3 regions of the Arthrobacter sp. OAP107 genome follow, and region 1 is predicted to be linked to each of the others. Evidence: riboswitches for the same ligand, from Rfam matches in the RefSeq annotation. Region 1 holds a riboswitch; each other region holds the start of a gene.
What was found. Region 1 has a riboswitch for thiamine pyrophosphate ahead of ABIE00_RS00185 (ECF transporter S component). Riboswitches for the same ligand answer to the same signal wherever they lie in the genome.

Region 1 (9,725 bases):
CGTGCTGACGAGCCTTCTGACCCTCCTGGCCGTTGCCCGCGTATGGAACCGTGCGTTCTGGCGCAAGGCCGAGGATGCGGAGCACCCCGACCCCGTGCTCCTGGCTCCCGCCCCGGACGCGGAACGTGACACGGCAGCGGAAGGCGGCACGGCGGTACGGCTCCTGCCGCGGACCATGGTGGGCTCCACCCTGGGCCTGGTGGTGCTGGGCGTAGCACTCACGGTCTTCGCCGGGCCGCTGTTCCAGGTGGCGGACCAGTCCGCCGCGGCCATGCTGGACAGGTCCGCCTACATCCAGGCGGTGCTCGGTGACGGCGCGCCCGTTCCCGCTTTGGCGCTGAGCGGGGGCGGAAAGTGAGCCGGAAAAAGGTGTCCCTGCGGCAGGAACTGCCGCTGCTGGTGTGGCTGGTCATCGTCTGGGGAGCGCTCTGGCAGGACTTCAGCCCCGGCAATTTGCTCTTCGGAGCCCTATTGGCGATTGCGGTGGCCCGCCTGTTCTACCTGCCGCCGGTGGAGCTAAGCGGCCGCTTCAACGTGCTGCGGGCCATTCCCTTCGCGGTGGTGTTCCTCGGCAAGGTGGTGTCCGCCAGCTGCCAGGTGTTCTACCTCGCGGTGGCCCGGGGGCCCAAGGTGACCAACGCCGTCGTCGCCGTTCCGTTGCGCAGCCATTCAGACCTGATGGTGACGGCAACCGGCCACGTGATTTCCCTGATCCCGGGGTCGCTGGTGGTGGAGGTGGACAGGTCCACTTCCACGCTCTACATCCATGGACTGAACGTCCGGAACGGGGAGGACGTCCTCAGGCTGCGCAAGGAAGTCCGCGCCACTGAGGCGGGGCTTATCCGGATCATGGGAACAAAGGAAGAGCTTGCCGCCCTGAACCAGGAGGTTGGCGCATGATGGAGCTGGTCCTCACCGTTACGGCCGTGGCGTTGGCCCTCGCTGCCGCGGGCGCGATCATCCGCATCGCGCGCGGCCCGTCGCTGCTGGACCGGGTCCTCGCGGCGGACGTATTGCTGGCCATTCTCGGTGCGGCGCTGTGCATCGACATGGCCGTGAACCGGCACCTGAATAACCTGATGCTGGTGGTGGCCATCTCCGTCATCGGGTTCATCGGCTCGGTGACGGTGGCCCGCTTCGTGGCCGACAGGCGGGGGCAGCCCAATGAGTCCTGAACCGAATGCCGTGGATGCCGTGATCGATGCTGTGTCGGCTGTGTTCATGGTGCTGGGCGCACTGATGTCGCTCGCCGCCGCCATCGGCCTGCTCCGCTTCCCGGACCTGATGAGCCGCATGCACGCCGCCACCAAGCCGCAGGTGCTCGGCCTGTTCCTGCTGCTGGCTGCGGTGGGGCTGCAGCTGCGCACCTGGTGGGTGTGGCCGGTGCTGGCCGTGGCCTGGATCTTCCAGCTGCTCACCGTGCCGGTCTCGGCCCACATGGTCGGCCGCGCCGGCTACCGCACCAAGCACCTCCACAAGGAACTGCTCAGCACCGACGAGCTGGAGGCCGTGGTGGTGAAGGCAGCCAAGGCGGCCCGCGAAGAGGAAGAGGACGACGGCGGCAACCACCCGTCCTCGTAAGCGATTGAAAGTCGATAGGAAACCAGCGATACTCGATCTATGCACAAGACAAACCTGGCGGTAACCGCGCTCCGGATCCTGCTGGTCATGGCCTTCGCCCTGCTGCTGGTGTTCCAGACCCTGTCCTTGCCCGGGCAGTTTGCCCACATGGCGCAGGAGAATCCCGCCGATGCGCCTCTGCAGTGGCCGCTGACCGTCTTCGCCGTGGTGGAGGTGGCCTGCGTGCAGGTGGTGATCGTGAGCACCTGGAAACTCCTCACCATGGTCAAACGGGACCGCATCTTCAGCAAGGCAGCCCTGGCCTGGGTGGACGCGATCGTATGGGCGGTGCTCACTGCCTGGGTCCTGCTCGCCGGCCTCTTCCTCTTCATCGTGCTGAACGCCGACGATCCCGGAGTGCCGATGATGCTGATGCTGATGCTGGTCGGGGGCGCCGTCATCGGACTGCTCATGGTGGTGATGCGCGCTCTGCTGCGGCAGGCCACGGCACTGCGGACCGACATGGAAGCCGTGATCTGATGCCCATCGTGGTGCGCATCGACGTCGAACTGGCCAAACGCAAGATGAGCGTGGGGGAGTTCGCGGACCGGATTGGCCTGACGCCGGCCAACGTTGCCGTGCTGAAGAACGGGCGGGCCAAGGCCGTGCGCTTCAGCACGCTGGAGGCGATGTGCAAAGTGCTCGGCTGCCAGCCCGGCGACCTGCTCGAGTGGGTCGAGGACTGACTAAAAGGGGACTGACTAAAAAGGGGCGGGCTTAAAGGGCCGGGGCCCCGTCTGCTGAACAGACAGGACCCCGGTACTGGCTTGATGGCTGGATCTAGCGGGTCGCCACTACCCCGGTGGCGGTGCCGCCGCGGCTGGACTGGACCAGGACGCTGGTGATCTGCCGGTTCGGTCCCGGTTTGGCCCGGTAGGACCAGGCGCCGAGGGTGTCCACCTGGGCGGTGCCGATCTTGGAGACCGCCCGGCCGGGTGTGGTGTCGTAGATGACCACGGTGGTGGCCGGGGTCAGGACGGCGGTGTTGCCGGCCAGCGCTGAGGTGCCCGTGATCCGGAGCTCGGTGCCGAGCCGGTGCCGAGAGCCGGCGACGGTGACGGTGTCCGTCTGGACCGTCAGGTTCACGGTCGCGGGAGCACTGCCGATGCCGTTGGCGTCCGTGACGATCAGCTGGAGCTGGATGGGATCGTTGGACTTGGCGGTCAACGGTGCCGTGTCCGCGGTTTTGGCGTAGAACGGGACGGTGATGGTGGGTTTGGCGGCCGTGTCGCTGGAGAAGCTGACGGCGGGTCCGCTGACCTGGAGCCACTTGTAGCTGGCGGCGCCGGTGGAGGCACTGCCGTCCAGCTGGACGGTTCCGCCGCGGGTGATGGAGGTCGACGCGGCGGTGGCTACCGCCGTCGCCGGCTGCGTTGCGCCGGGGACGGAGCCGCTGCCGGTGTCGACGACGGGGCCTGGATCCGGGGCCGGAGTGACGGCGGGCAGGCCCGTCGCGGACGCCGCGCCGCCGGAGACTGTCACGGGCAGTGAAGCGGTACCGCCGTCCCCGGTTTTCACGGTGACGCTGGCCGGGGGAGCCTTGACAGCGAAGGTCTTTTCGGCCGGCGTTCCCGCGGTGGCCGGTGCCTCAAGGGTTCCCAGGCCGGTGACGGTCAGCGGGTAGCCGACGGTGGAAATGGCGCCGACGGTCAGGTTGGTTCCGTCGTAGAGGGCCTTGGTGACCATGACGCCGCTGGGTTTGGTGACGTTGATCTGGCTGCTGCTGGCGGGCTTGTCGCCGATGTTGGTGATCTTCACGGTGGAGGGGGCGGTTCCGGTGAACTGGACACGGGCGTAGTACCGGCCAGTGTCGGGATCGCTGAGCATGGGGGTGGTCTCGAAAACGCCGGCCTGGCCGTCCACCTGGAGCTGGGCGCCGTTGCCGCTGCTGGCGAACACGTCGATCATGTTGCCGTTCACGACGGCGCTGTCGCCGTTGACGCCCTGGTTGGTGGAGATCTTGCCCTGGACGGTGAACTGGTCCGTTTCCAGGGACAGACCGCCGCCGTTAACGGAGAATTTGTTGTAGCCGAACGGGCTGCCGGTGACGGTGTGGTCCTGGCCCGGGTCGCCGAGGTAGCCTTCGGGCGCCGCCGGGGCGGTGGCCGGGTCCCACTTCAGGAACGGCCCGATGTTGCTCTTGAGCGCCGTGGAGAAGTTGCCGACGGCGGGGGAGATGTCCTCGACGAGCTTGCCTCCGCCGGTGCCGTCGGTGTCGATGGTGATGGTGCCGTAGGGGTGCTGGAATGTCAGGGTGGCGTTGGCGGGTCCGCCCTTGACCACGATGCGCTGCCGGCCGAAGACGATCTGGTCGCCTTGGGTGACCGTGTTGGCGAAAGCTGCTTCCAGGCCAAGGACCAGGACGGCGCGGCCACCGCCGGGAAGGGTCAGTTCGGAGCTGGCGAGCATGTAGAACGCCTCTTCCGGGAAGTTGTCCGGGAAGGAAATGGGTGCGGTCTCGTCCGGAATGTCGCCGGGCAGGAAGCCGCAGAGCGGGTTTTCCGCGTCCAGGCAGAGCTCGAGGCGGGTCTTGTTGCTGTCTTCGTACCAGGACGGGAAACCGTACTCGGTGTTGACAGGGCCGACGGCGGTCAGCTTGGTCGTGTTGGTCTGGGTTACCTGGGTGGCGGCCAGCGAGGTTCCCGCGCCAGTCGCGGCCAGAAGAACGGCGGTCAGGGCGGCAATTCCGCGGCGCCGGGATGCGGGGTGCTGGGCCCGATGCCGTGGGGTCAGTTGCTGGACCGACAGGAAATGTGGGGTGAATACCATTTTTGTCTCCTCGAAAAGACGCTGATGGCATCCACTAAAAGCGGCACGGGTTGGAAAAACGTTCGGATTTTGGGTTGGAAAAACCTTGGATCTATCGTGTGCCGCAGGAGATCGGTGGGGGTCCGGTAACCACACGCGGCGCAAGGAACACAGTTGCGGAGCTGCTGACATGGCCGGACCCGGCTCCGCGGATCTGCGGCGCCGGGTCCGGCTGTTGTGAGTCCGGCCGAGGTCATCAGCACTGCCGGTTCAGAACGTCTATAGATTGGGCTGCCGGGCTTGGAAAAACCCAACGGGCCGGCGAAGCCAGCAGTCACAGCCCCACCCTATTCGAGGGGCCGCAGCGCCTAGACGATGTCCTGGGTCTTCGCGAAGCGGGTGATGGCCCGCTGCGTGCCGCGGTTGGCCAGCACCTGGATGACCGCGCTCACGGACGCGGAGATGAGGGCGAACGTCAGGGCTGTGCGCATCGTGGTGGGGACATCGTCCTTGTCACCCTTAGGCGGCTTCTGCCCGGTGACCTTTTCCCAGATGGTATCGACGGCCTTGGTGCCGGCGAATCCTGCCAGCAGGCTGATGCCCGTGCCAAGCAGCTTGATCAAGAAACTCATTCCGGAACTCCTCGCGTGATGAACACTGGTCTCTGCCTAGCCTATCGGCATGAAACGCTAGCCATGACCCATGGACCCGTGGATTTCCCGCAACGCCTGCACCACGAGGTCATGGTCCGCCTTTTGGGGCAGCCCGGACACCGTGACCACGGCCACCGCTCCCACGTCCCGAACATAGATGGGGAAAGCCCCGCCGTGGGCGGCGTAGATGGACTGGTCGAACCAGGCGTTGTCCTCGATCCGTCCGCCGCCGGCCCTGCCGCGCAGGCCCACCAGCAGCGACGGCTCCTCATAGCGCACGGCAGTGCGCTGCTTGGCCCGCACCCAGCCCTCGTTGTCCGGGGTGGCACCCTCGAGCGCCACGTGGAAGAGGACCTGTTCACCCTTGGTGATGTCGATGGCAATGGGGAGGTTGTCCTCCTTGCCGCGTTCAACCAGTTCCAGGCCGAGCGCCAGGGCGTCGTCCTTGCTGAACCTCGGGAACTGCAGTTCGGCGATTTCACCCTCGATCTGACCGATCAGGGCTTGCAGGGATCCCGCTGGCTGCTCCTCGGCGGAATCGGGGTCAAAGGCGGGCAGGGCAGCGCTGCCGGAGTCCTGTAGCGTCATGGCCCCAATGTACTCCGGGCGGCTGTCCCGGCCGCGCAGGAAGACTCCCGGATTGTGACGGCGGCCCCGGGATTCCGGGGCCGCCGAGGTGTAAACTGGACCAGCCCACAAGGGCAGATTTATCACGACAGGGGAGCGCCGCCGTCGGGATGCAAAGGCAAATGCCAGAGCAGCCGCGGATGGGCGCTGAGAGTGCGGACAGCCGCAGACCCTCGAACCTGATCCGGCTAGTACCGGCGCAAGGGAGTCGAGTTCTCAGAGCGCCCGGCAGCAGTGGCCCCGCCACCTGCAGCCGGGGAACGCTTTCCCCTCCTGTTCCTCAGGAGGACCATCATGACAACTGCAGCAATCAAGAAGACCAGCTATAACTGGCGCGTGGCTGACATCGTGGTGGCGGCGCTCATCGCCGTTGCCGGCGGCGTCATCTTCTGGGCCTGGTCCCAGGGCGCCAACCTCATCTCCACTCCCGTCAACGCCGTCTACCCGCCGCTCAGCGGCCTGTACGCCGGCGGCTGGATGATCCCGGCGGTCCTGGGCATGCTTATTATCCGCAAGCCCGGCGCCGCCCTGTTCTGCGAAACGGTCGCGGCCACCGGCGAGCTCATCATGGGCTCCCAGTACGGCACCACGGTGCTGATTTCCGGCGTCCTCCAGGGCCTGGGTGCGGAGCTCGTGTTCGCCGCCCTGCTGTACCGCAAGTTCAACCTCCCGGCCTCGCTGCTTGCGGGTGCCGGCGCCGGCCTGTTCTGCGGCCTCAACGACTCCTTCGCACCGTGGGGCTGGAACATCGCCTACACCGCGGGAGACAAGCTCGCGTACATCCTGTTCTGCGCCATCTCCGGCGCGGTCATCGCCGGTGCCCTGTCCTGGATCGCCACCCGCGGCCTGGCCAGGACGGGCGTACTGAGCTCCTTCCCAGGACGGGCGTACTGAGCTCCTTCGCGTCCCGCAAGGCAGCCACGGAGCCTGTCTTCTCCTGATGCCCGCACATCACGACGGCGGCGTCCGCCCCGCCGCGGTACACGCCCGCGGCTGGGGCTGGCGCCACGCCGGCCGGACCGGGCCGGCCGTCCACGCCCTGGACCTGGACATCCGACCCGGTGAACGGGTCATGCTGCTGGGCCCTTCCGGGGCCGGCAAATCCACGCTGCTTCACGCCTTGGCCGGCGTACTGGGGGACAGCGACTCCGGCGGCGGTCCGGCGGATGACGGCGGTCCACGGGGCACCGCGGCGCCGGACCCCGACGACGCCGACGAAAGCGGTGAGCTGCTCATCGACGGCGCACCGCCGCGCGCGCAGCGCGGCCGTGCCGGACTCATGCAGCAGGACCCGGAAACCCAGGTGGTGCTTTCCCGTCTGGGCGACGACGTCGCCTTCGGCGCCGAAAACCTCTCAGTCCCCCGCGAGGAGATCTGGCGCCGCGTGCACGAGGCACTGGACGACGTCGGACTCGCTCACCTGCCGCTGAACCACCCGACGTCGGCCCTGTCCGGCGGCCAGAAGCAGCGCCTGGCGCTCGCCGGGATCCTGGCGATGAGGCCGGGACTGATTCTGTTGGACGAGCCGACCGCGAACCTCGATCCCGCCGGTGTCCTGGAGGTCCGGGACGCCGTGGGCCGCTGCCTCGACAAGACCGGGGCCACCCTGGTGGTGGTGGAGCACCGGGTTGCTGCCTGGAAAGACCTGGTGGACCGCATTGTGGTTCTGCAGCCGGGGTCGGCGGCGAACGGCGCGGTGCTGATCGACGGCACGCCGGACGAGGTCCTCGAACAGGCCCGCGGGATGCTCACCGCCGCCGGCGTCTGGGTCCCGGGCTACGTTCCCGAAACCCGGCACCGCACCGCGGCCGCCGCATCCAACACCAATAGCGGCCAGCTGCTGCTCGCGGCCGAAAAGCTCGCGGTGTCGCGGGAACGTCCCCGGCGCCGCGGCTTCCGCTCCGTACCTCCGGAGCCCGTGCTGCGCGACGTCACGGCACAGGTCCGGGCGGGGGAGGCGCTGACGGTCACAGGTCCCAACGGCGCCGGCAAGTCCACCTTTGCGCTGACCCTCGCCGGGCTGCTGCCGCCGGTGGACGGCAAGGTCTCCGCGACCGTTGAGCTGAGCGGCGGCGCCGGGATCGACCCGTACAAGTGGAAGGCCGAGCACCTGATCTCACGGATCGGCACCGTGTTCCAGGAGCCCGAGCACCAGTTCGTCACCGGCCGCGTCCTGGACGAGCTGCAGTTCGGCCCACGCCACCTGGGCCACGGCGAGGAGCGCGTCGACGAACTCCTGGAGCGCCTGCGCCTCACGCACCTGGTGGACGCCAACCCCTACACCCTGTCCGGCGGTGAGAAGCGCCGGTTGTCGGTGGCCACGGTCCTGGCCGCGCACCCGCAGGTGCTGGTCCTGGACGAGCCCACGTTCGGCCAGGACGCCAACACCTGGGCGGAGCTTGCCTCGTTCCTTTCCGAACTGCTCGACGCCGGCACTGCCGTGGTGTCCGTGACGCACGACGAGGAGTTCACCCATGTGCTCGGCGGCACCGAGCTCCGGCTGGGCTCCAGGGGCCGGCCCGAGCCGCGAGCCATTGAGCCGACACCAGAACAGGCGGCGACATGAGGGAAGCGCTGACACTCGCCGGAAACCGGGCGGTGCTGACCCGAGCCAATCCGCTGGCCAAGTTCGCCGCGGTCTTCCTCGTCACTTTGGCACTGGCGCTGTCCATCGACTGGATGTCCGCCTCCGTGGCCCTCGCCTGCGAGCTGCTGGTCTTTCCGCTGGCCGGGCTCACGTTTTCGCTGCTCTGGCAGCGCGGCTGGCCGCTGATCCTGGCTGCCGCCGTGGGCGGCTGGAGCACCTCCATCCTGGCGCCGGACAGCGGAAGGATACTGCTCGACGTCGGACTCTGGTCCATGAGCGAAGGTTCCCTTCAGCTGGGGCTGGCTTTTCTGCTCCGGGGCCTGGCCATCGCCCTGCCCGCGGTGCTGCTGATGAGCTGCACCGATCCCACCGACCTGGCGGACGCCCTGGCCCAGAAGGCCCGGCTGCCGCACCGTTTTGTGCTGGGTACCCTGGCCGCGATGCGGCTGGTCGGGCTGATGGCAGAGGAATGGCAAACCATCGGCATGGCCCGGCGAGCCCGCGGCGTGGGATCGCGCGGCAACCCGTGGCAGCGCATGCGGGCCACCCTGGGGCAGAGCTTCGGCCTCATGGTCCAGGCCATCCGCCGTGCCACCCGGCTGGCGGTGACCATGGAGGCCCGCGGTTTCGGTGGTGCCAGCCGGACCTGGGCGCGTGTATCCACCTACAGCGTGCTGGACATCTGGGTGGTGCTGGGCGGAGTCCTCATCGCCGCCGGTGCCGTTGCCGCCGCGCTGTGGGCCGGCACGTGGCACATGGTGTGGCTGGAGGGCTCCTAGGAGGCTATGGCCGGGCTGGCCGCTCCATCCGGGCCTCGTTCACTGCCGGCTCCCTCTGCTCCGCCTGCGTCCTGCTCCGCCTGCGTCCTGCTCCGCCTGCGTCCTGCTCCGCCTGCGTCCTGCTCCGCCTGCGTCCTGCTCCGCCTGCGTCCTGCTCCACCTGCTTCCTGCTCCGCCTGCGCGGAGCAAACCTGGGTAAAGCCAGCCGTTGACCTCAGATGCAGGAGTGGTCGTGGTCGAAACCGTCGGCCACGAACTGCGTGAGGACCACCTTGCTTCCGGCGGTGAGGGGCGCCGCGGAACACATGTCCTTGGCCTCGGCGGCGCTGTGCGCCCCGGCGAGCCAGCTTGGCAGGGAGTAGAGGCTGCTGGCCGACCCCACCTCGCCGACGATCTGTCCCCACTGCCGGGCGGAGGAGTAGATGCCCACCCTGGCACCGATGCTGTGGAAGAAGTCCGCCATGCCTTCGAGGTCAGCCCGGTTCGCGTTCCTGTCGCCTGACCAGCTGTTGCCCGTCTCCACGTCCAGCCACCAGAGGTACGTCTCAGGTTCGGGGATGGTGCGCAGGTAGGCGTCGTCGAAGGCCTTGGCGTAGCCGTACATGTAGGCGCACGCCGCGTCTTCCTGCCCCTGGCACGTGCCGTAGGGGTTGGAGACGGTCTCGCCGCCGTACTCGTTGTTCGTCGGCCACCAGGTGCCGCGCAGCCCGG
Region 2 (9,725 bases), 1.7 Mb from region 1:
CCTGACCTGCTCGCCATCTGCCAGCGCCGCCACGACCGTGCGCAGTGCGCGGGCGGTGCGGCCCTGGCGTCCGATTACCCGTCCCAGGTCTTCCTGGTGAACGCGCACCTCGAGGGTATCCCCGCGGCGGTTGTTCTTGGCGCTGACCTTGACGTCCTCAGGGGAGTCGACAATGCCGCGGACAAGGTGTTCGAGCGCTTCTGCCAGCAACTTACTCAGCCTCGGTGGTCTCTGCTTCAGCCTCGGCGGGGGCTTCCGATGCCTTGGCCTTCTTGGTGATGGCTTCCGGGATGATCACGGAACCCTTCTCCGGAGGCAACGAATGCTTCCTTGTCGGCCTTGGTCTTCAGGGTGCCTTCCTGGCCCGGCAGACCCTTGAACTTCTGCCAGTCACCGGTGATCTTCAGGATCGCGGCGACCTGCTCCGACGGCTGCGCGCCGACGGACAGCCAGTACTGTGCACGCTCGGAGTTGACCTCGATGTATGAGGGCTCCTCGGTGGGGTGGTACTTGCCGATCTCTTCGATGGCACGGCCATCACGCTTGGTGCGCGAGTCGGCGACAACGATGCGGTAGTACGGTGCGCGCATCTTACCGAAGCGCTTAAGGCGAATCTTTACGGCCACTTTTGTGGTCACTCCTGTTTCTAAAACGGGGTTGAACCCGCGTTCTGCACCCGTGGGGCGGGCCGTACTTGGGGGTTCGAAAGGACAGGATCCAGACGCGGAGAGAGGGGCCACGCAGATCGAGTACCTGTTTATTGTGCCAGATCGCCCGCGTTATTTCGACTTGACGTGCTGACGGAGTCCCGCAGGTACCGGAATAACCTGCCCGCGCTACGAAGACCAGACGTAGAGGCCGGTCCTGTTGCCTTCGTCCACAGTGCCGGCGAGCTCTGCCAGCTGCTGGACGTATTTCCTGGCTTCCCCGGCACCAAACGGCATGTCGTCCTCGGCTGCCCAGCGCTCGGCCACGTCGTCCAGGACGTTGCCTTCGCCCTCGGACTCGTACGTGAGGAGCTCAGCGAGCGCCCGGACCATCGCCGCCGGCACGCCCAGCAGTGAATCGCTGGCCACGTCAACCATGGCCAGCTCGTAGTCCGCGCCCGCGGCGTGCACCGCGGCACCGGCGAGGTCGCCGAGCTGTTCGATCTCAAAATCACTGATGCCGGCGATCCGGATGCCGTCCCCGGCGGCCGCACCGCCTGCCAGCGCCTCTGCGCGCTTGAGGGCGTCGTTGTGGGTGGCGACAAACACTTCCGTGAAGCCCATGGATTCGTCCTCATTCCGTCGGCGTGCATGCCCCGGCGGTGCCGGGGCCCTTCGAATGTCAGCGTAACCCAACCGGGCCCCCTGGGCTTAGCGCACTGGGCCTACGGAACAGCGACGCTTATCGAACAGCGACGCGAAGGCGGTTGCGCCACGGATCCTCGAACCGGAGCTCGGCGCCGGTGTGGTGCGATTCGACTCCGGCGACCTTGAGGCGGTCGGCGAGGGCGCCGACGTCGTCCCCCGACGTGACCTCGATGAGAACCTCGCCGAGGCCCAGGGTGTCCCGGCGCGGACCGGCGCCGCGGCTGTTCCAGACGTTCATGGCCATGTGGTGGTGGTAGCCGCCGGCGGACACAAACAGGGCTTGGCCGTGCCAGCCCGCCGTTTTTTCGAATCCCAGGGTGCCGACGTAGAAGTCGTGGGCTGACTGCACGTCGCCGACCTGAAGGTGGACATGCCCCACCTCGGCGCCCGTGCCGCGCTGGCCCCCCACCGCTTCTTGGGTGAGGTGCTCCTGAAGATACCGCTGGGGCGGGAGCGCCAGGCTGTCCATGACGACGTTCTTGCCCTCCCAGGACCATGCCGAACGCGGGCGGTCCCAGTAGAGTTCTATCCCGTTGCCTTCCGGATCGGTGAAGTAGAAGGCCTCACTGACCAGGTGGTCGGCGCTGCCCACGAAAGCCTGAGGCTCATACTGGGCTGCGCTGGCAACGGTGGCGGCGAGCGAGGACTGGTCCCCGAAGAGGAGTGCCGTGTGGAAGAGACCGGCCTCGCCCCGGCCGGGGATATTGAGGCCCGGAGCGGGAGCGAGGTGGACCAGCGGCGTGTTGAGCCGGCCAAGGTAGAGGCCGCCGTCCTGCTCGGCGACGACATCGAGCCCGAGGGCGCGCTGGTAGTAGTCGGTCATGAGCTTCATGTCGCCCACCTTGAGCATGACGGTGCCCATCGTGAGGTCGGCAGGAAGCAAGTCCTGGCTGCTGTCTGCTGCTGTCATTGAATACTCCCGAATGTCCGGACCACCGGATTTCGGCAGCCTCTACATCTCTAAATTACTTGAAGCTTCAATTTATTCCTAATGGATGATCTTGCCGCGAAGCACCACGTTCGAGAGGCTGCGGATGGTCTCCGGCACGGCGCGGGGGTCCTCCCGGCAGACCACCACGTCCGCCGCTGCCCCTTCCGCCAGGCCTTCGGCGCCGAGCCAGCGGCGCGCCCGCCAGCAGGCCGCGTCCAGCGCCGCCGGAGCCGGCAGCCCGGCGGCGTGCAGTTCGAGGATTTCGTCCGCGATGCGGCCGTGGCGGATCACGCTGCCGGCGTCAGTTCCCGCGTAAATTTCGACGCCGGCTTCGTAGGCCTCCAGGACGCGCTCACGACGGCGGGAGAACAGCGCCCGCATGTGCCCGGCATACCGCGGAAACTTCGGCTCGGCCTGCGCGGCGATGTCCGGGAAGGTGGCGATGTTGATGAGTGTCGGCACGATCGGCACCTGCTGCTCGACGAACCGGGGAATGTGCCTGGGCAGCAAGCCCGTGGCGTGCTCGATGCAGTCGATACCTGCGTCCAGCATGTCATCCAGGGTGTCCTCGCCGAAGCAGTGCGCCGTGACCCTCGCCCCTTCGTCGTGCGCGGCCCGGACCGCGTCCCGCACGGCAGTGGCCGGGAACGACGGCATGAGGTCGCCGGCCGTCCGGTCGATCCAGTCCCCCACCAGCTTGACCCAGCCATCACCTTCGCGCGCCTGCTTGCGCACCGCCTCCACGAGGCCCTCCGGTTCGACTTCCACCGCGAAATTCCTCAGGTAACGGCGGGACCGGGCAATGTGCCGGCCGGACCGGATGATGCGCGGCGTGTCGTCCCGCTGCTGCAGCCACCGGGTGTCGCTGGCAGCCCCGGCGTCACGGACCAGCAGCGTCCCGGCGTTGCGGTCCGTCATGGCCTGGTCATATGCCACGTCGTCGTCCACGGCACCGCCCGGGCCCAGCCCGATATGGCAGTGGGCATCGGCGAAACCGGGCAGGACCCAGCCATCCAGGACGGCGTCCGGCCGCCGGCCCGGAGGATCAAACGTCAGCTTCCCGTCCACGGACCAGAGCCCCCTGCGTTCCTTGTCCGCAGCAGTGAGCACGGGTCCGCTGAATTCGATGATGTGCGCCATGGCTTCCAGCTTAATCGGCTTCCGTGGCGGCAAACGGCCCCGCCGGAGCGGCTTCTCACAGATGGACAGGTCCAATCCGCGGTGTGGTAGCTTCGTTTACGACCACACGGGGGCCCCTGCAGGGGCTGAGATCAGGCTGGCGCAGCCTGCGACCGTTGAACCTGTCCGGGTAATGCCGGCGAAGGAAGTGAGCAGTAAATTGAGCACCCAGGAATCACAGCTGAGCCCTGCCCAAATTGACGCAGCCCAAAGCGAAACCGCCGGTAATGCTGCCGGCAGTGTCACGCAGTCGCTGAAATCCCATTCACTGGCCTACCTGGAAGGTGACGGCCTGCGGGTTCCGGTGACGGAAATCGCCCTGGAGCCCTCACCCAACGGCGAGCAGAACGAGCCGCTGAGGGTTTACCGCACGGCGGGTCCGGGCAGCGACCCCGTGGTGGGCCTCGCGCCGTTCCGTTCGGAATGGATTACGGCCCGCGCGGACACGGAGACGTACGACGGACGTGAACGGAACCTGCTCGACGACGGCAAGTCAGCCGTGCGCCGCGGTGCGGCTTCCGCGGAGTGGAAGGGCGCCCGGCCGGTGCCCCGCCGGGCGGCGGAAGGCAAGACCGTGACGCAGATGCACTATGCGCGGCAGGGCGTCATCACCCCCGAAATGCGTTTCGTGGCCCTCCGCGAAAACTGCGATGTGGAACTGGTCCGCAGCGAACTCGCCGCCGGACGGGCCATCATCCCCAGCAACATCAACCACCCGGAATCCGAGCCGATGATCATCGGCAAGGCGTTCCTGGTGAAGATCAACGCCAATATCGGCAACTCGGCCGTCACCAGCTCCATCGCCGAGGAGGTGGACAAGCTGCAATGGGCCACCCAGTGGGGCGCAGACACGGTCATGGACCTGTCCACGGGCGACGATATCCACACGACGCGTGAGTGGCTCATCCGCAACTCCCCCGTGCCGATCGGCACAGTGCCGATCTACCAGGCCCTGGAAAAGGTCAACGGCGAAGCGAACGCCCTCACGTGGGAAATATTCCGCGACACCGTCATCGAGCAGTGCGAACAGGGCGTGGACTACATGACCATCCACGCCGGCGTGCTGCTGCGGTACGTGCCGCTCACGGCGAACCGCGTGACCGGCATCGTGTCCCGCGGCGGGTCGATCATGGCCGGCTGGTGCCTGGCCCACCACCAGGAAAACTTCCTGTACACCCACTTCGACGAACTCTGCGAGATCTTCGCAAAGTACGACGTCTCCTTCTCCCTGGGCGACGGTCTCCGGCCGGGCGCGACGGCGGACGCCAACGACGCCGCGCAGTTCGCCGAACTGGACACGCTGGCTGAGCTGACCCAGCGGGCCTGGGAGTACGACGTCCAGGTCATGGTCGAGGGGCCGGGGCACATCCCGTTCCACCTGGTGCGCGAGAACGTTGAGCGCCAGCAGGAGCTCTGCAAGGGTGCGCCCTTCTACACGCTCGGACCGCTGGTCACGGACGTGGCCCCCGGCTACGACCACATCACCTCGGCCATCGGTGCCACCGAAATCGCCCGCTACGGCACGGCAATGCTCTGCTACGTCACGCCCAAGGAACACCTGGGCCTGCCGAACAAGGACGATGTGAAGACGGGCGTCATCACATACAAGATCGCCGCGCACGCCGCCGACCTTGCCAAGGGGCACCCCGGCGCGAACGAGCGGGACGATGCCCTGTCCAAGGCCCGGTTCGAGTTCCGGTGGCGCGACCAGTTCGCGCTGTCGCTGGACCCGGTGACGGCCGAGTCCTTCCACGACGAGACACTGCCTGCGGAGCCCGCCAAGACCGCACACTTCTGCTCGATGTGTGGGCCCAAGTTCTGCTCCATGCGGATCAGCCAGGACATCCGGAACGAATACGGCTCAGCCGAAGCGCAGGCCGCCCTCGCCGAGATGGCGGAGGGCATGCGCGAGAAGAGCCAGGAATTCCTCGCTGCAGGCGGAAAGGTCTACCTGCCGGAGCTGCGGCTTCCGGAATCGGCGCGCAACTAGGTTCTTCGGGCTTCCGTCCAAGGAGTTCCGACCAAGGGGTTCCGTCCGGCTGGCATTGGGGGCCGGCCGGGCGGGGCCCGGATCTTTTATGACGCCCGGGGCTGCTGCCGCTGGCTGACCTCGGCGATGAATGACCGGATGTAGCGGTCGCCCTCCGGTGAATCGTGGGGCCGGTGCCCTCCGGCAGCGATGCGGTGCAGGGCACCGGTCTCGCGCAGGTAGCCGGCGATCTCCTCGTACAGCGGCTCCCAGCCGCCGGTGAGCACCAGGGTGGGAACACCCGGCACGATCTGCAGCGGCGCCTCCCATGGCGGTGCCTGCAGCCGCAGCCTGCGCGCAGCGCGCTTCGCTTCGGGGGTACTGGGCTCCGGCGTGTCCGCGGCGAAGGCGCGGTGCAGGAACTCGCGCTCGTAATCGTCGTCGCCTAGCTGGTGCCGGACCTCAAACAGGGGCTCCATCAGGGCGCGGTGCCCGGCGGTGGCAGGCAGGTCGGCCGTGAGCGACAGGCAGGCCGGTTCCACGAGCGTCAGCGAGAAGACCAGGTCAGGGCGCTCGACGGCGGCCATCATCGCGGCGATCGCGCCCTGCGAATGCGCCACCACGTGGCCCCCGGCGGCCCCGCGGCCGTCGTCGGCCAGTGAACGCAGCACAATGCGGGCGTCCCCGGCAAAGTCGGTCTCCAGCGGTTCGGCCTCGGCGTCAAAGCCGTGGCGCCGCAGAAACAGGGCGTCGTACCGCAGGGCCATGCCGTGCTGGCGAGGCCACGCCGCGGAGCCGAAATTTCCGGCACCGTGGACGAACACTACGCGCTGCTTATACATGACCCAACCTTATGGCAGCGGTCTGACATCGGCGCAGGCCGACATGACCATGCGCCCTATTTGCCGCCCATGAACTTGTCGAAGCCCTTAGGCAGGTTCAGCTGGGACGGATCGAAGTCGCCCGACTGCTGGCCGAAGGCTGCTCCCGTGGGTACCGCCTTGGCCCCCGCAGCACGCCTGGCCTCGGCTTCGCGGAGCTCCTGGGCTGCCTTGGCAGGATTGCCGGAACGCGCCTTCTTCTTGGGCGCGTTCTTGCCGCCCTTGCGGGCACCGCCGGCCCCCATGCCGGGCATCCCGGGCATTCCCGGCATGCCGCCGCCCTGGGCCATCTTCTTCATCATCTTCTGGGCCTGGGCGAAGCGTTCCAGCAGGCCGTTGACCTCAGACACGTGCACACCTGAACCGCGGGCGATGCGGGCCCGGCGGGAACCGTTGATGATCTTGGGCGCCACCCGCTCGTGCGGGGTCATCGAGCGGACGATGGCCTCCACCCGGTCGATCTCACGCTCATCGAACTGCTCCAGCTGCTGCCGGATGTTCTGCGCACCGGGCATCATCATCAGCATCTTCTTCATCGAGCCCATTTTGCGGATCTGCTGCATCTGCGCGAGGAAGTCATCGAGCGTGAAGTCCTCCTGGTCGGCGAACTTCTTCGCCATCCGGGCGGCTTCTTCCTTGTCCCAGGACTTTTCAGCCTGCTCAATGAGGGACAGGACGTCACCCATGTCCAGGATGCGCGAGGCCATCCGGTCCGGGTGGAACAGTTCGAAGTCGTCCAGGCCTTCGCCGGTCGACGCGAACATCACGGGCTTGCCGGTGACCGACGAAACGGACAGCGCGGCACCGCCGCGGGCGTCGCCGTCGAGCTTTGACAGCACGATGCCGGTGAAGTTCACGCCTTCATCAAACGCGGTGGCCGTGTTGACGGCGTCCTGGCCGATCATGGAGTCGATGACGAAGAGGACTTCGTTGGGGACGATGGCCCGGCGGATCTGGCGCGCCTGCTCCATCATGTCGGCGTCGACGCCGAGTCGGCCGGCGGTGTCCACGATGACGACGTCGTGCAGCTTCTGGCGGGCTTCGTCAACGCCGGCGCGTGCGACGGCGACAGGGTCGCCCGCCGGGTGGGCCAGCTCGGAAGTGGCGCCCGGGTGCGGCGCGAAGACAGGAACGCCGGCGCGCTGGCCCACGACCTGCAGCTGTGTCACGGCGTTGGGGCGCTGAAGGTCACAGGCGACGAGGATGGGGCTGTGGCCCTGCGCCTTCATCCACTTGGCGAGCTTTCCGGCCAGGGTGGTCTTGCCGGCGCCCTGGAGGCCGGCGAGCATGATGATGGTGGGGCCGGTCTTGGCCATCCGGATGCGCCGCGTCTCGCCGCCGAGGATCTCAACAAGCTCCTCGTTGACGATCTTCACGATCTGCTGGCTGGGGTTCAGGGCCCCGGAGACCTCGGCGCCCAGCGCACGCTCACGGACCTGCCCGGTGAATTCCCGGACCACAGGCACGGCAACATCGGCATCCAGCAGGGCGCGACGGATCTCGCGGACTGTGGCGTCGACATCTGCCTCGGTGAGGCGGCCCTTGCCGCGAAGATTCTTGAAGGTTGCTGTCAACCGGTCAGAGAGTGAATTGAACACGCGCCGTGCACTTCTTTCAGTGGATGTACGGGACTCGACTATCTAGGGTATCAAGACACGCCTTCAAGATGGCATGCTGGCAGGGTGACGAGCCAAACGACCGTAAAGACCCTGCTCATTCTCGGTGCCTCCGGCGACCTTACCGGCCGGCTCCTCCTCCCCGGCCTGGCACGGCTGGTGGGCTCAGGCCGCGCCGCCGGCCTGAGGCTCGTCGGGGCCGGTTCGGATCCGTGGTCGCCGGAGCAGTGGAAGGAACGCGTGCACAAGGCCTTCGACGCCGCCGCCGAGAATGCCTCGGAGCCCGGCAAGGACGCCCTGGCAGCGATGGCGAATTCCACGGAATACCATCAGGCGGACGTCACCGCGGACGGCCCGCTCGCGCAGCTCCTGGCCGACCTCGAGGGCCCGGTTGCCGTCTACTTCGCCCTGCCTCCGCAGGTGAGCCAGAAGGCCTGCGAAATCCTGCGCCCGGAGCAGGTCCCCACCGGCACGCGCCTGGTGATGGAGAAACCTTTCGGCTCCGGCGAGGAGTCCGCCCGTGAACTCAACCGGACCCTCCTGTCCCTGGTTCCTGAGGACCACGTCCACCGGGTGGACCACTTCCTGGGCAAGGCCACCGTCCTGAATATCCTCGGGCTGCGGTTCGCCAACAATTTCCTGGAGCCGGTCTGGAGCCGCGACCACATCGCCAAGGTGGAAATCGTCTTCGACGAGGACCTGGCCCTGGAGGGACGCGCCCGCTACTACGACGGCGCGGGCGCCCTGCGCGACATGATCCAGAGCCATCTGCTGCAGATCATGGCGCTGCTGGCCATCGAGCCCCCCGCCACCATCGGCGAGCGCGACCTCCGCGACGCCATCGCCGCCGTCCTGCGGGCCAGCAGCGTCAAGCCGCCCTACACGGACAGCACCCGGCGGGCGCGCTACCTCGCGGGAAGCCTCGGCGGCAAGGACGTCCCCGATTACACCGCGGAGGAGGGCGTGGATCCGGACCGGAACACCGAGACCCTGGCCGAGGTGCACGTGAATATCGACAACTGGCGCTGGAAAGGCGTGCCGTTCATCCTGCGCTCCGGCAAGGCCTTGGGCGACAAGCGGAAGGAGGCCGTGGTCACCTTCCGCCCGGTTCCGCACCTCCCCGCCGGCTTCACCGGAAGGGACACCCCCAACACGCTCCGCATTGGCTTCGGCCCGGACACGCTGGAGCTCGACGTCGACGTGAACGGCCCCGGGGACATCTTCAGTCTGGACCGCGCCGCACTCGTGGCCGAACTCAACGCGTCCGAGCTGCTCCCCTACGGCGAAGTCCTGGAGGGCGTCCTGACCGGTGATCCCCTGTTGTCCGTCAGGGGCGACACCGCGGAGGAGTGCTGGCGGATCGTGGAGCCCGTGCTGGCCGCCTGGGCAGCAGGGAAGGTTCCGTTGGAGGAATACCGGGCAGGCTCCGACGGCCCCGCGCCCAATTAGGCTGCCCGCCCCGGACAGTCCCGACACGCAGGAAGGGCCGGCCACCCTTTGGTGACCGGCCCTTCCGCTGCGTTGGGCTGGCGGCTGGGGCTAGATGGCGGCTACTCCGCGTTCACCCGTCCGCACCCGGACTGCTTCGAAGACATCGACCGTCCAGACTTTGCCGTCGCCGGCGCGGCCCGTGTTGGAGCTGGCGATGATGACATCCAGGATGTCGTCAGCCTGTTCGTCGGTAGCCAGCACCTCGACGCGGATCTTGGGCAGCAAATCCACGTTGTACTCGGCGCCGCGGTAGACCTCGGTGTAGCCGCGCTGCCGGCCGTAGCCGCTGGCCGCGCTGACCGT
Region 3 (9,725 bases), 1.3 Mb from region 1:
CGGTGGGGTCGAGGGTGCGCAGGTACTCGCCGTAGCTTTCCTGCCCGTCCCACGGCTTGCCCAGCGCGGCTGTCTGGCGCTTGAAGTGGCTGAGCGAGCGTTCATCCGGGGCCGGCATGGTGCGCAGGATCCCTACCTTGCCGTTGAGCATCAGCGAAGCGGCGGCCATCCCGGTCATGAGCGAAATCTGGGCGTTCCAGTCCTCTACCGGCAGCTGGGGGACCGCCACGATCCGGTAGCCGCCGTCGGGCAGCTGGACAATCTCCTGTTCCGGCATGTTCAGGCTGGCACCGCCGCGGGCCCGCTCAAGGTCCACGCGCTTGCGCCCCACCTCCCGCAGCAGCTGCAGCATGGGCGGGGCGGTGCCGGCATCCAGGTCCGCCTGGACGCCTTTGTAGTCGAGCTTGGCCCGGCTGCGCACGGCGGCCCGGCGCACCAGCACGGACACCACCTCGGCGGCGGCGTCGAGTTCGAACTCCCAGACAAAGGCGGAGCACAGCTGCCCGGCCAGCAGGCTGCCGGCGTTCTCGCTGATCACCTCCGGATGCAGCGGAATCCGGCCGTCCGGAGCGTAGAACGTCTGCCCCCGGCGGCGGGTCTCGGCGTCGAGCGCGCCGCCCGGCTGCACGAAGGACGGAACGTCGGCAATGGCGTAGAGGATCCGGTAGCCCTCACCGTGGCGTTCGATGAACAGTGCCTGGTCCAGGTCGGTGGACGACGGCGGATCGATGGTCAGGAAGTCCACTCCGGTCAGGTCCAGGTCCGGAAACTGCCGGTCCGCCACGGCGGCTTCTGCTTCCTTGAGCACATCCTCGGGGAAGTCCCCGGGAAGCTCCAGCTCCGTCCGTAGAGCGCTCAGGGCGTCCGCGAGCGCATTGGTCTGCTCGTGGACGCTGGGCGACAGACGATGATGTGACACGAAAATCAGGTTAGCCCGAATTGCGCCGTTAGTCTTGGATTATGGGCACATCCTCGGCTGACACCGCTCGCTACGACCGATTCGTCGCAGATCTGTTCGGCGTGATGGCATATGGCGAATTGTCCGCGTTCGAGCGGCTCTCCTCTGACGCCCGCTACTCACCCACGCTGCACGACCGGGCCGTGATCGGCAGGATTGCGGTCGTCGAATTCCAGCATTATGAACTGGTGAGCGCCAAGCTGGCGGAGATGGGCGTCGACGTCGAAAATGCGATGCTGCCGTTCCAGTCGGCTGTGGACCACTTCCACGAACGGACCCGTCCGGCAGACTGGTACGAATCATTGATGAAGGCCTATGTGGTGGACACCGTTTCCGCCGATTTCTACCAGGCGGTGGCCCGGTTCGTGGATCCCGGAACGCGCGACCTCATCCAGCAGATCCAGTCGTCGGAAGAAGCCACGGCCGTACTCCGGGACCGGCTCAAGGGAGCACTGGCCGACGACCCCCGGCTTGCGTCCCGGCTCGCGCTGTGGGGCCGCCGGCTCCTGGGCGAAGCGATCACACAGGCCCAGCGCGTGGGCCACGAACACGCCTTTCTGAGCGAGCTGTTCGTCGAGGCGGAACCGGCCGCCACGGACGCCACCGCGCGCGAGCTGATGCGGGGCATCACCGCCGAAGTCGCGGAGAACCATTCCCGGCGGATGGTCCAGCTGGGCCTCAGCGGGTAGCGGTTTCTCCGCACGAGACGGCGGCTTAGGAGACGGCGGCCGGCGCCGTTGCATCCAGGGCGTCGAGCAGTTCGGCCGCGGCGGCCGAGGGGTCTGGGGCCTCGGTGATGGCGCGGACGACGACGATCCGGCTGGCTCCTGCCGCCAGGACCTGCTCCACGTTCGTGCGGTCGATCCCGCCGATCGCGAACCAGGGCAGCAGCAGGCCGCCCACCCGTTCCTCATTCGCGCTGCGGACAGCCTCCGCGGCGTAGCGCACCAAATCGAGCCCGACGGCGGCCCGCCCGGGCTTCGTGGGGGTGGCCCACAGCGGGCCTACACAGAAATAGTCCAGGCCGCTGCGCCCGTGAGCCGCGGCGATGGCGGCGTCCACCTGCTCCGTGCTGTGGGTGGACAGTCCGATGACGGTGGCATCGTGCAGCAGCTTCCGGGCGGCGCGGAGCGGCAGGTCCTTCTGGCCAATGTGGAACACCGGTGCGCCGGCGATGGACGCGATATCGGCGCGGTCGTTCACGGCCCACAGCCGGCCGTGCCTGCGGGCGGCGGCATGGACGATCTCCAGCAGTTCGAGTTCCTCGGCCGCCTCGATGCTCTTATCCCGCAGCTGGATGATGTCCACGCCGCCGGCAAACGCCGCGTCCACGAAGTCCGCAAAGTCCCCGCGCTCCTTGCGGGCGTCGGTGCAGAGGTACAGGCGGGCGGCGGTGTGGGCAGAGTGCTGGGTCATGGCAACCACCTTAGTTCCTCTAAACTGGGCAGGTACCGCGGGAGCCCGTTACTGCTGTCATAAAAGGCGCAGGGCTGAGAGGGCGTCAGAGCCGACCGCTTGACCTGATCCGGTTAGTACCGGCGTAGGGAAGGAATTGCATGAATCCTGAAACCAGCGGCCCAAAACGTGCCGCCATTTGTCTTGAGGCGGATGTGGCCGTCATCGGCGGCGGCGTTGTAGGCCACGGGATCGCCTGGGAGGCACGGCGCTCCGGCCGTTCCGTGGTGCTCATCGACGAAGCCCCGGGCAGCGGCGCAAGCTGGGCCGCGGCCGGCATGCTGGCCCCGGTCAGCGAACTGCATTACCAGGAGGAAGGGCTCCTGGAGCTGATGCTGGAGTCCTCCGCCAGATGGCCGGAGTTTGCCGGCACGCTCACCGCCGGCGAGGATGCCGGGTACCTGACGACGCCGACCCTTGCGGTGGGTGCCGATCCCGCCGACCGCCGGGCCCTGATGGACCTGCGGGACGTGCAGCGGACCCACGGCCTGGTTGTCGAACCGCTGACCATCCGGGAGGCTCGTTCCAGGGAGCCGCTGCTCAGCCCCGGAATCTCCTGCGCCCTGGACATCCCGGCGGACCACCAGGTGGATCCGCGCAGGCTGGTCCGGGCGATTGCAGCCGGGCTGGCCGGTCATGGCCAGGAGATCGCGGCGGTGGACGGATACGCGGTGCGGGAGCCTGCCGCCGGCCTGCTCTGGGACGGCGGCCGGGTCGGCGGAGTACGGCTTGCCGGCGGCGGCACTGTCAGAGCCGCCGAGACGGTGGTGGCCAACGGCCTGGGCGCGGCGCAGCTGCAAGACCTGCCCGCAGGCCTGCAGTTGCCGCTGCGCCCGGTCTACGGCGACATCCTTCGCCTCAAGGTGCCCGCACACCTGCAGCCCCTGCTCACCGCGACAGTCCGCGGCATGGTGCGGGGCGTGCCCGTCTACATCGTGCCGCGCCAGGACGGCACGGTGGTGGTGGGCGCCACCCAGCGCGAGGACGGCGTACCGGGCACGAGCGCCGGCGGTGTCTACCAGCTGCTGCGCGACGCCCAGGTCCTGGTGCCGGCCGTCGCCGAGCTCGAGCTCCTCGAAGCCACGGCCCGGGCGCGGCCGGGCACACCGGACAACGCGCCGCTGCTCGGCCGGCTGCCCGGCGGGCCCGGGGCGGCGCAGGATCCCGGGCAGGAACCCGGGACGGACGTGGCCGGCCTCATCATCGCCACCGGGTTCTTCCGCCACGGCGTCCTGCTGACCCCGGCGGCAGCAGTGATCTGCCGCCAGCTCATGGACGGCACCCGCGACCCGCGCTGGTCCGCGTTCCGTCCGGGCCGGTTTTCCCCCGGGCTCCAGGACAAGGGTGAATCCGGCCCGGCGAAGTCCGGCCCGGCGAAATCCGCCGCGCTGCAGGCCGCCGCTGGACTCAGCCCTGCCCCTGGGTGATGGCTGCCCAGCGAATCTCCGTCATGACCCGCGTCACATTTGACCCGAACAAGGAACCAGCATGAACATCACTCTGAACGGTATCGAACAGGAAGTAGGCGAGGGCGCCTCGGTCACCTCGCTTGTCAGCCAGGTCACGGGGCGCCGCCTGTCCGCCAACGGACAGGCCGCCGACGGCCAGCGACTGGGAGTGGCGGTGGCGCGCAATGCAGCGGTCGTGCCGCGCAGCCAGTGGCACAGCACCGCCCTCGCCGAGGGCGACGAGATCGAACTGGTCACGGCAGTCCAAGGAGGATGAGCACGATGGCAGAAACATTGATTGAAACAGCAGACAGCCTGGTCATTGACGGGGTGGAACTGACCTCGCGGCTCATCATGGGCACCGGCGGCGCCCCGAGCCTGGACGGTCTCGGCTCAGCGCTGGTCGCCTCCGGCACCCAGCTGACCACAGTTGCGATGCGGCGCTACTCGCCGGCCGAAACGGGCTCGCTCTTCCAGCTGCTGGTGGACCACAACATCCGCGTGCTCCCCAACACCGCCGGCTGCTTCACGGCGCGGGACGCGGTCATGACGGCCGAGCTGGCCCGTGAGGCGCTGGAGACCGACTGGGTCAAGCTCGAGGTCATCGCGGATGAGCACACGCTGCTGCCTGACGCCGTGGAGCTCGTGGACGCCACGGAGCAGCTGGTCAACCGCGGCTTCAAGGTCTTCGCCTACACCAACGACGATCCCGTCCTGGCACTGCGGCTCGAAAATCTGGGAGCCTCGGCCGTCATGCCGCTGGGAGCACCAATCGGCACGGGCCTGGGCATCCTCAATCCGCACAACATCGAGCTGATCGTGTCGCGGGCCTCCGTTCCCGTGGTCCTGGACGCCGGGATCGGCACAGCATCGGACGCGGCACTGGCCATGGAGCTGGGCTGCGACGCCGTGCTGCTGGCCACGGCTGTCACGCGCGCGCAGAACCCCGCACTCATGGCCGGGGCCTTCAAACATGCCGTCGCCGCCGGTAGGCTGGCGCGTGCGGCCGGGCGGATCCCGCGCCGTGAGCATGCCCTGGCCTCGTCGGCCATGGAGGGCCGGGCCGAGTTCCTCTAAGCCCGGCAAATCCCTGGCGGCCCGGCGGCGGCAGGCTCAACAGTTCCCACATAGGAAATGCACCGTGGCCGCCAGGGAAGACATCCTCACCCGACCCCAGATCGACGAAGCGCTCGCGGGCCTTCCCGACTGGCGTTACCGGCAGGGCGGCCTGGTCACCGTCTATAAGACGCCGACGGCGGCCGCCGCGCTGGAGCTGATTGCCGCCGTCGGGCGTGTGGCAGAGGACATGGACCACCACCCGGACCTGGACTGGCGCTACAACCGGGTGTTCATCCGGTTCAGTTCCCACGACGTCGGGGGCGAGGTGACCACACGGGATACCGGGGCCGCCGCCTCGGTCAGCGCGGCCGCGTCGGCCGGGGCCGAGGCCCAGCCCGGCCTGTACCGGACGGTGGACATCGGCGTCGACACCGCCGATGCCGCGGAGATTTCCGAGGTCTGGCGCGTGGCGCTCGGTTACCGGAAGGGCAGGTTCGGGGACCTGGTGGACCCGTACGGCCGGGGTCCCGGGGTGTGGTTCCAGGAGACCGCAACCCCCAATGACAACCGCCTGCATTTGGACGTCCACCGCTCGAAGGCCGAATCGGCGCCCGCCCTGGAGAAGACGGCCGCAACCGGGGCCTTAATGAACAGTGACCACGCACCCAATTGGGTGGTGGTCACTGATGCCCAGGGGAACCGGCTGTGCCTGTGCACCGAGGAAGGCCATGAGCCCGACGTCGGCGGGTCCTAGATCTTAAGCGCTGCCGTCAGCCGCTGCGTGTCCTGTTTGGCCCGCGCACGGCCAAGGGAGACCGCCACCGCCAGGGCGGCAGCCGTCCCCGCTGCCATGGGAAGGACCCACGGCAGCCACGTCAGGCCCGGCTGGTAGCCCAGCCCCGCCCAGATGCAGATGATCCATGCCAGCATACCCACCGCAGCGGCGGTGCCCGCCGGCAGGAGGACGCCGTACCTGGTGTGGCGGCGGTCATTGGCCCAGATGATGAAGCCGGCAGCGGCAGTCACCAGGAGCACGATGACGAGGGACAGCACGGCCCGGCCTACAGTGCGCCGAAGCCGACCCGGCGCACTTCCTCTGCGCCGATTTCGACGTAACCCAGGACGTTGGCCGGGATGATGATCTGGCGGCCCTTCTCGTCGTTCAGGCGGAGCTCGCTGCCCTTGGCGATGGCCTCGGCCACTACTTTGGCCACGGCGTCAGCATCCTGAGCCGATTCCAGCACAATTTCACGGCCGACGTTCTGAATGCCGATCTTTACTTCCACAGCAAGGCCTCCCAGCCAGTCAAGGTTGAAATTTCAAAGGTAGTTTCAGTTGTAGTCTAGGTCTCTTTGGGGAAGCGAGAGATTCCGCGCCAAGCTAAACGGTAAATCAGGTCGCTGGCCACATCGAGGTCGAGGTTGCCGTCTGTCTCGAGCCAGTAGCGGGCACTGACCTGGGCCATGCCCGCCAGCCCGCGTCCCAGGAGCTGGGCTTCCAGCAGGGGCAGCTTGGTGTCCTCGGCGATGATCCGCGCAATGGCCTCGGCGAACGTCTTGTTGAATGTCTCCAGACGCGAGCTGACATCGGCGTCGTTGATCAGGTCGGACTCGAACACGAGCCGGTGCGCCTGGTCGTCGCTGTCAATGAAGCGGAAGTAGGCGCGCATCACGGCCTGCACGCGTTCCTTGTTGTCCGTGGTGGAGTTCATGGCTCCGAGCATGAGCTCGGTCAGTGCCTCGAGGTGGCTGTCCAGCAGCGCTAGGTACAGTTCACGCTTCGACGGGAAGTGCTGGTACAGCACGGGCTTGCTGACATGGGCCGTCTCGGCGATCTCGTCCATGGCGGCGCCGTGGTAGCCGTTGGCGACAAAAACCTCCTGGGCTGCGGCCAGCAGCTGGGCCCGGCGCTCGTCGCGCGGCAGCCTGGCGGAGCGCTGGCCGGCGGAGCGGGCCTGGCCGGCATTGGATTGCGCGGCCTGAGTTCGATCAACCGGTGCATGATGAACCACTGTTGGCCTTCTTTCCTTTGCAGTTAACTTCACTTTACCCGGGGGTAATATGACCGCGCGGTATCTTCAGGCATACATTGAAGTATGGCTTCTCCGTCCACCGCAAATACAGTCCGCACGCACCCGGGCCCCCTGGTAGATCCCGCGCCCGGCCTTTCCACCGAAGAGGTGGAGCGGTATTCCCGGCACCTCATCATTCCCGAAATCGGGGCCCTCGGCCAAAGGCGGCTGAAGAACGCCCGTGTGCTGGTCATCGGCGCGGGGGGCCTGGGCGCTCCGGCGCTGCTTTACCTCGCCGCCGCAGGCGTGGGAACCATCGGGATCATCGACGACGACGCCGTGGACCTGAGCAACCTGCAGCGGCAGGTCATCCACGGAGTCCACGACGTCGGCCGTCCCAAGATCGAATCCGCCCGGGACACCATAGCGGAGCTGAACCCGCTGGTGGACGTCCGGCTGCACAACGTCAGGCTTGACGCCTCCAACGCGTTGGAGCTCTTCGCCGGCTACGACCTCATCCTGGACGGTGCGGACAACTTCGCCACGCGCTACCTGGTCAACGACGCCGCCGCCATCCTCGGCAAGCCGTACGTGTGGGGATCGATCTTCCGTTTCGACGGCCAGGTCAGCGTCTTCTGGGAGCAGCACGGGCCCACCTACCGGGACTTGTATCCGGAAGCGCCGCCGGCAGGTTCCGTGCCGTCGTGCGGGGAGGGCGGCGTGTTCGGCATGCTGTGCGCTGCGGTCGGATCGCTCATGGTGACGGAGGCCGTCAAACTGATTACCGGCGTCGGACGTTCCCTGCTGGGCCGGGTGGCCCTGTACGACGCCCTGGGCGGCAGCTGGCGCGAGATCCGGGTGTCCAAGGACCCCGACGCCCCGCGGATCACCGAGCTCACCGACTACGAGGCCTTCTGCGGCATCGCCCCGGCCGAGACAACCGACACCGAGCACACCGTGACGGCCACGCAGCTGGCAACGATGCTGGCCTCGCGGCAGGCGGGGCTGAAGGACTTCGACCTCGTGGACGTGCGTGAATCGGGGGAGTACGACATCGTCCGGATCGACGGCTCCGTGCTGATCCCGCAGGGCCGCATCCTGTCCGGCGAGGCGTGGGGCGAGCTGCCCCAGGACAAGGACATCGTGTTCCACTGCAAGGCCGGGACACGGTCCGCAGCCGTGCTGGCCGCCGCCCGGAAGGCCGGCTACCAGCGCGTGAGCCATCTCGACGGCGGCATCCTCGCGTGGGTCAGGGACGTGGAGCCGCAGAAACCCGTCTACTGATCCCGGCAGCGGCTCCCGGCCCGGTGCTGGGATCCCCGGCCTCATCGCGGGAGCTCATGACCGCGACTGGGTAACCGTCAACAGCGGCAGGGCGAGGGCCCGGGCGGCGTCATCCTCGAGTCCTGTGTACTCGATCTCCATCGCGACGGAATCGTGCGGTGCGAGGTAGCTGATCCAGACCCGTTCGGTGGCTCCGGCGGCAATCGTGCCGGGGCCACGGTCGGCGTCCTGCGGGGCCACTGTGATGCCGGAAGGAAGCAGCTTGAGGCGCAGCTGCCCCGGGCTGAACAGGACCGGCTCGGGCCGGACATTGGTGAGCGCCACTTCGAGCACGACGACGTCACCCCAGGTGAAATTGCCAGGCTGCGGCCAGTCGGAGTCCAGGAGGGGGTCGCTGTGGTGGTCATCCACTGTGCTGCCCCGCCGGCTGGATATGCGCTGGATTCCGGGCTGGCCGGCTGCGTCGGCCCGCCGCGTTCCGTCCGTGAGCTGAGATATCGCCGAGGCGAGCGGCGTGGCAGCAGGCTGGCCCTGTGCATCAAGCCTGGCCAGGCGTCCGGCGTCGACGAGTGACAGTGTGCCGAAGGCCGTGGAAAGCCCGGCTCCGCCGCCGGGTCTGCTGCGGGACACAATGCCGTAGGTCCCGCCGCCCACCAGCAGAAGTGCTCCGCCTCCCAACAGAAGTGCGAATTGCCGCCGGCTCAGAGGCGCGATGGCAGGCGCCGGTGAAGGAAAATTCATGACTGCTCCCCAATATGGATTTCACGGGCAACGTCAATGCTGCTCGGGGAGCCTATGGAAAGCCTATGGGGTCCTGTTTGTCAGAACATAGCAGGCTACGCGGAGTTCCTGCGTGCCTCGTCTTCCTGCGGCAGGTTCTCTGCGGCGAGGCCGCTGTAGTCCACGGGGCATTCGGACTTGGAAGCGGCAGCCGGCTGCTCCACCGTGATGCCGTACAGGGTTTCCAGGGCAGCTACGTAGTCGTCCTGCTGGCCGTTGGATGCCAGCTCGCGGGCACGCACCGTGGGCACATGGAGCAGCTGCTTCACCATGCGGCGCAGCGCAAACTCCACCTCTTCGGCAGCGGCGGTGCAGCCGTGGCGGGCCCGCACCTTTTCCATCTCCGCGTCGAGCACGTTCATGGTGTGGCGGCGGAGGGCCACAATGGCCGAGTCCACGGACCGCGCCTCGCGTTCCTGTTCAAACGCCTGGGCGGCGCCGGAGACCATGGTGCTGGCCTGGGCGAGGGACTCCGCCTGTTCCTGGGGCGCTGCGAGCCGCACGGACTCCAGCGTCAGCAGCTCCACGCCGTCGAGCTCTCCGACGGCGGGATCAAAATCGTGGGTGAGCGCCAGGTCGATGGCGATCAGCGGCTGTGTGGACCCGGCGCGGACCTGGGCGAGCTCGTCGGCTTCGACCCTCGTGTCCGAGCCGCTGCAGCCGATCATGACATCGGCGCCGGCGACGGCGGCGTGCAGGGAGTCGCCGTCGAGGGCGGTCCCGCCCCGCG

Region 2: it holds a riboswitch for thiamine pyrophosphate, as region 1 does, so the genes downstream of both, thiC (phosphomethylpyrimidine synthase ThiC) here and ABIE00_RS00185 (ECF transporter S component) in region 1, are expected to answer to the same signal.
Region 3: it holds a riboswitch for thiamine pyrophosphate, as region 1 does, so the genes downstream of both, thiO (glycine oxidase ThiO) here and ABIE00_RS00185 (ECF transporter S component) in region 1, are expected to answer to the same signal.

The regions. Positions count from the first base shown of each region.
Region 1 is NZ_JBEPOK010000001.1:38,206-47,930, forward strand. Features, by position in the region: gene ABIE00_RS00140 (Na+/H+ antiporter subunit D) at 1-358, shown strand, start outside; gene ABIE00_RS00145 (Na+/H+ antiporter subunit E) at 355-900, shown strand; gene ABIE00_RS00150 (MrpF/PhaF family protein) at 897-1,175, shown strand; gene mnhG (monovalent cation/H(+) antiporter subunit G) at 1,165-1,581, shown strand; gene ABIE00_RS00160 (DUF2975 domain-containing protein) at 1,621-2,100, shown strand; gene ABIE00_RS00165 (helix-turn-helix domain-containing protein) at 2,100-2,306, shown strand; gene ABIE00_RS00170 (hypothetical protein) at 2,401-4,389, opposite strand; gene ABIE00_RS00175 (DUF4235 domain-containing protein) at 4,737-5,000, opposite strand; gene ABIE00_RS00180 (heme-degrading domain-containing protein) at 5,058-5,609, opposite strand; TPP riboswitch at 5,729-5,872, shown strand; partial or broken gene ABIE00_RS00185 (ECF transporter S component) at 5,943-6,589, shown strand; gene ABIE00_RS00190 (ABC transporter ATP-binding protein) at 6,589-8,214, shown strand; gene ABIE00_RS00195 (energy-coupling factor transporter transmembrane component T family protein) at 8,211-9,014, shown strand; gene ABIE00_RS00200 (glycoside hydrolase family 25 domain-containing protein) at 9,229-9,725, opposite strand, start outside.
Region 2 is NZ_JBEPOK010000001.1:1,696,067-1,705,791, reverse strand. Features, by position in the region: gene ABIE00_RS07930 (RNA-binding protein) at 1-210, opposite strand, end outside; partial or broken gene rpsP (30S ribosomal protein S16) at 212-626, opposite strand; gene ABIE00_RS07920 (hypothetical protein) at 837-1,271, opposite strand; gene ABIE00_RS07915 (VOC family protein) at 1,390-2,265, opposite strand; gene ABIE00_RS07910 (amidohydrolase family protein) at 2,344-3,426, opposite strand; TPP riboswitch at 3,523-3,630, shown strand; gene thiC (phosphomethylpyrimidine synthase ThiC) at 3,626-5,455, shown strand; gene ABIE00_RS07900 (alpha/beta fold hydrolase) at 5,542-6,276, opposite strand; gene ffh (signal recognition particle protein) at 6,333-7,913, opposite strand; gene ABIE00_RS07890 (glucose-6-phosphate dehydrogenase) at 7,998-9,380, shown strand; gene ABIE00_RS07885 (P-II family nitrogen regulator) at 9,471-9,725, opposite strand, start outside.
Region 3 is NZ_JBEPOK010000001.1:1,365,213-1,374,937, forward strand. Features, by position in the region: gene ABIE00_RS06410 (RNB domain-containing ribonuclease) at 1-919, opposite strand, end outside; gene ABIE00_RS06415 (ferritin-like fold-containing protein) at 961-1,647, shown strand; gene thiE (thiamine phosphate synthase) at 1,673-2,374, opposite strand; TPP riboswitch at 2,402-2,523, shown strand; gene thiO (glycine oxidase ThiO) at 2,515-3,840, shown strand; gene thiS (sulfur carrier protein ThiS) at 3,902-4,138, shown strand; gene ABIE00_RS06435 (thiazole synthase) at 4,144-4,938, shown strand; gene ABIE00_RS06440 (4a-hydroxytetrahydrobiopterin dehydratase) at 5,003-5,674, shown strand; gene ABIE00_RS06445 (hypothetical protein) at 5,671-5,973, opposite strand; gene ABIE00_RS06450 (DUF3107 domain-containing protein) at 5,982-6,206, opposite strand; gene ABIE00_RS06455 (TetR/AcrR family transcriptional regulator) at 6,263-6,931, opposite strand; gene moeB (molybdopterin-synthase adenylyltransferase MoeB) at 7,016-8,215, shown strand; gene ABIE00_RS06465 (hypothetical protein) at 8,270-8,956, opposite strand; gene ABIE00_RS06470 (glutamyl-tRNA reductase) at 9,052-9,725, opposite strand, start outside.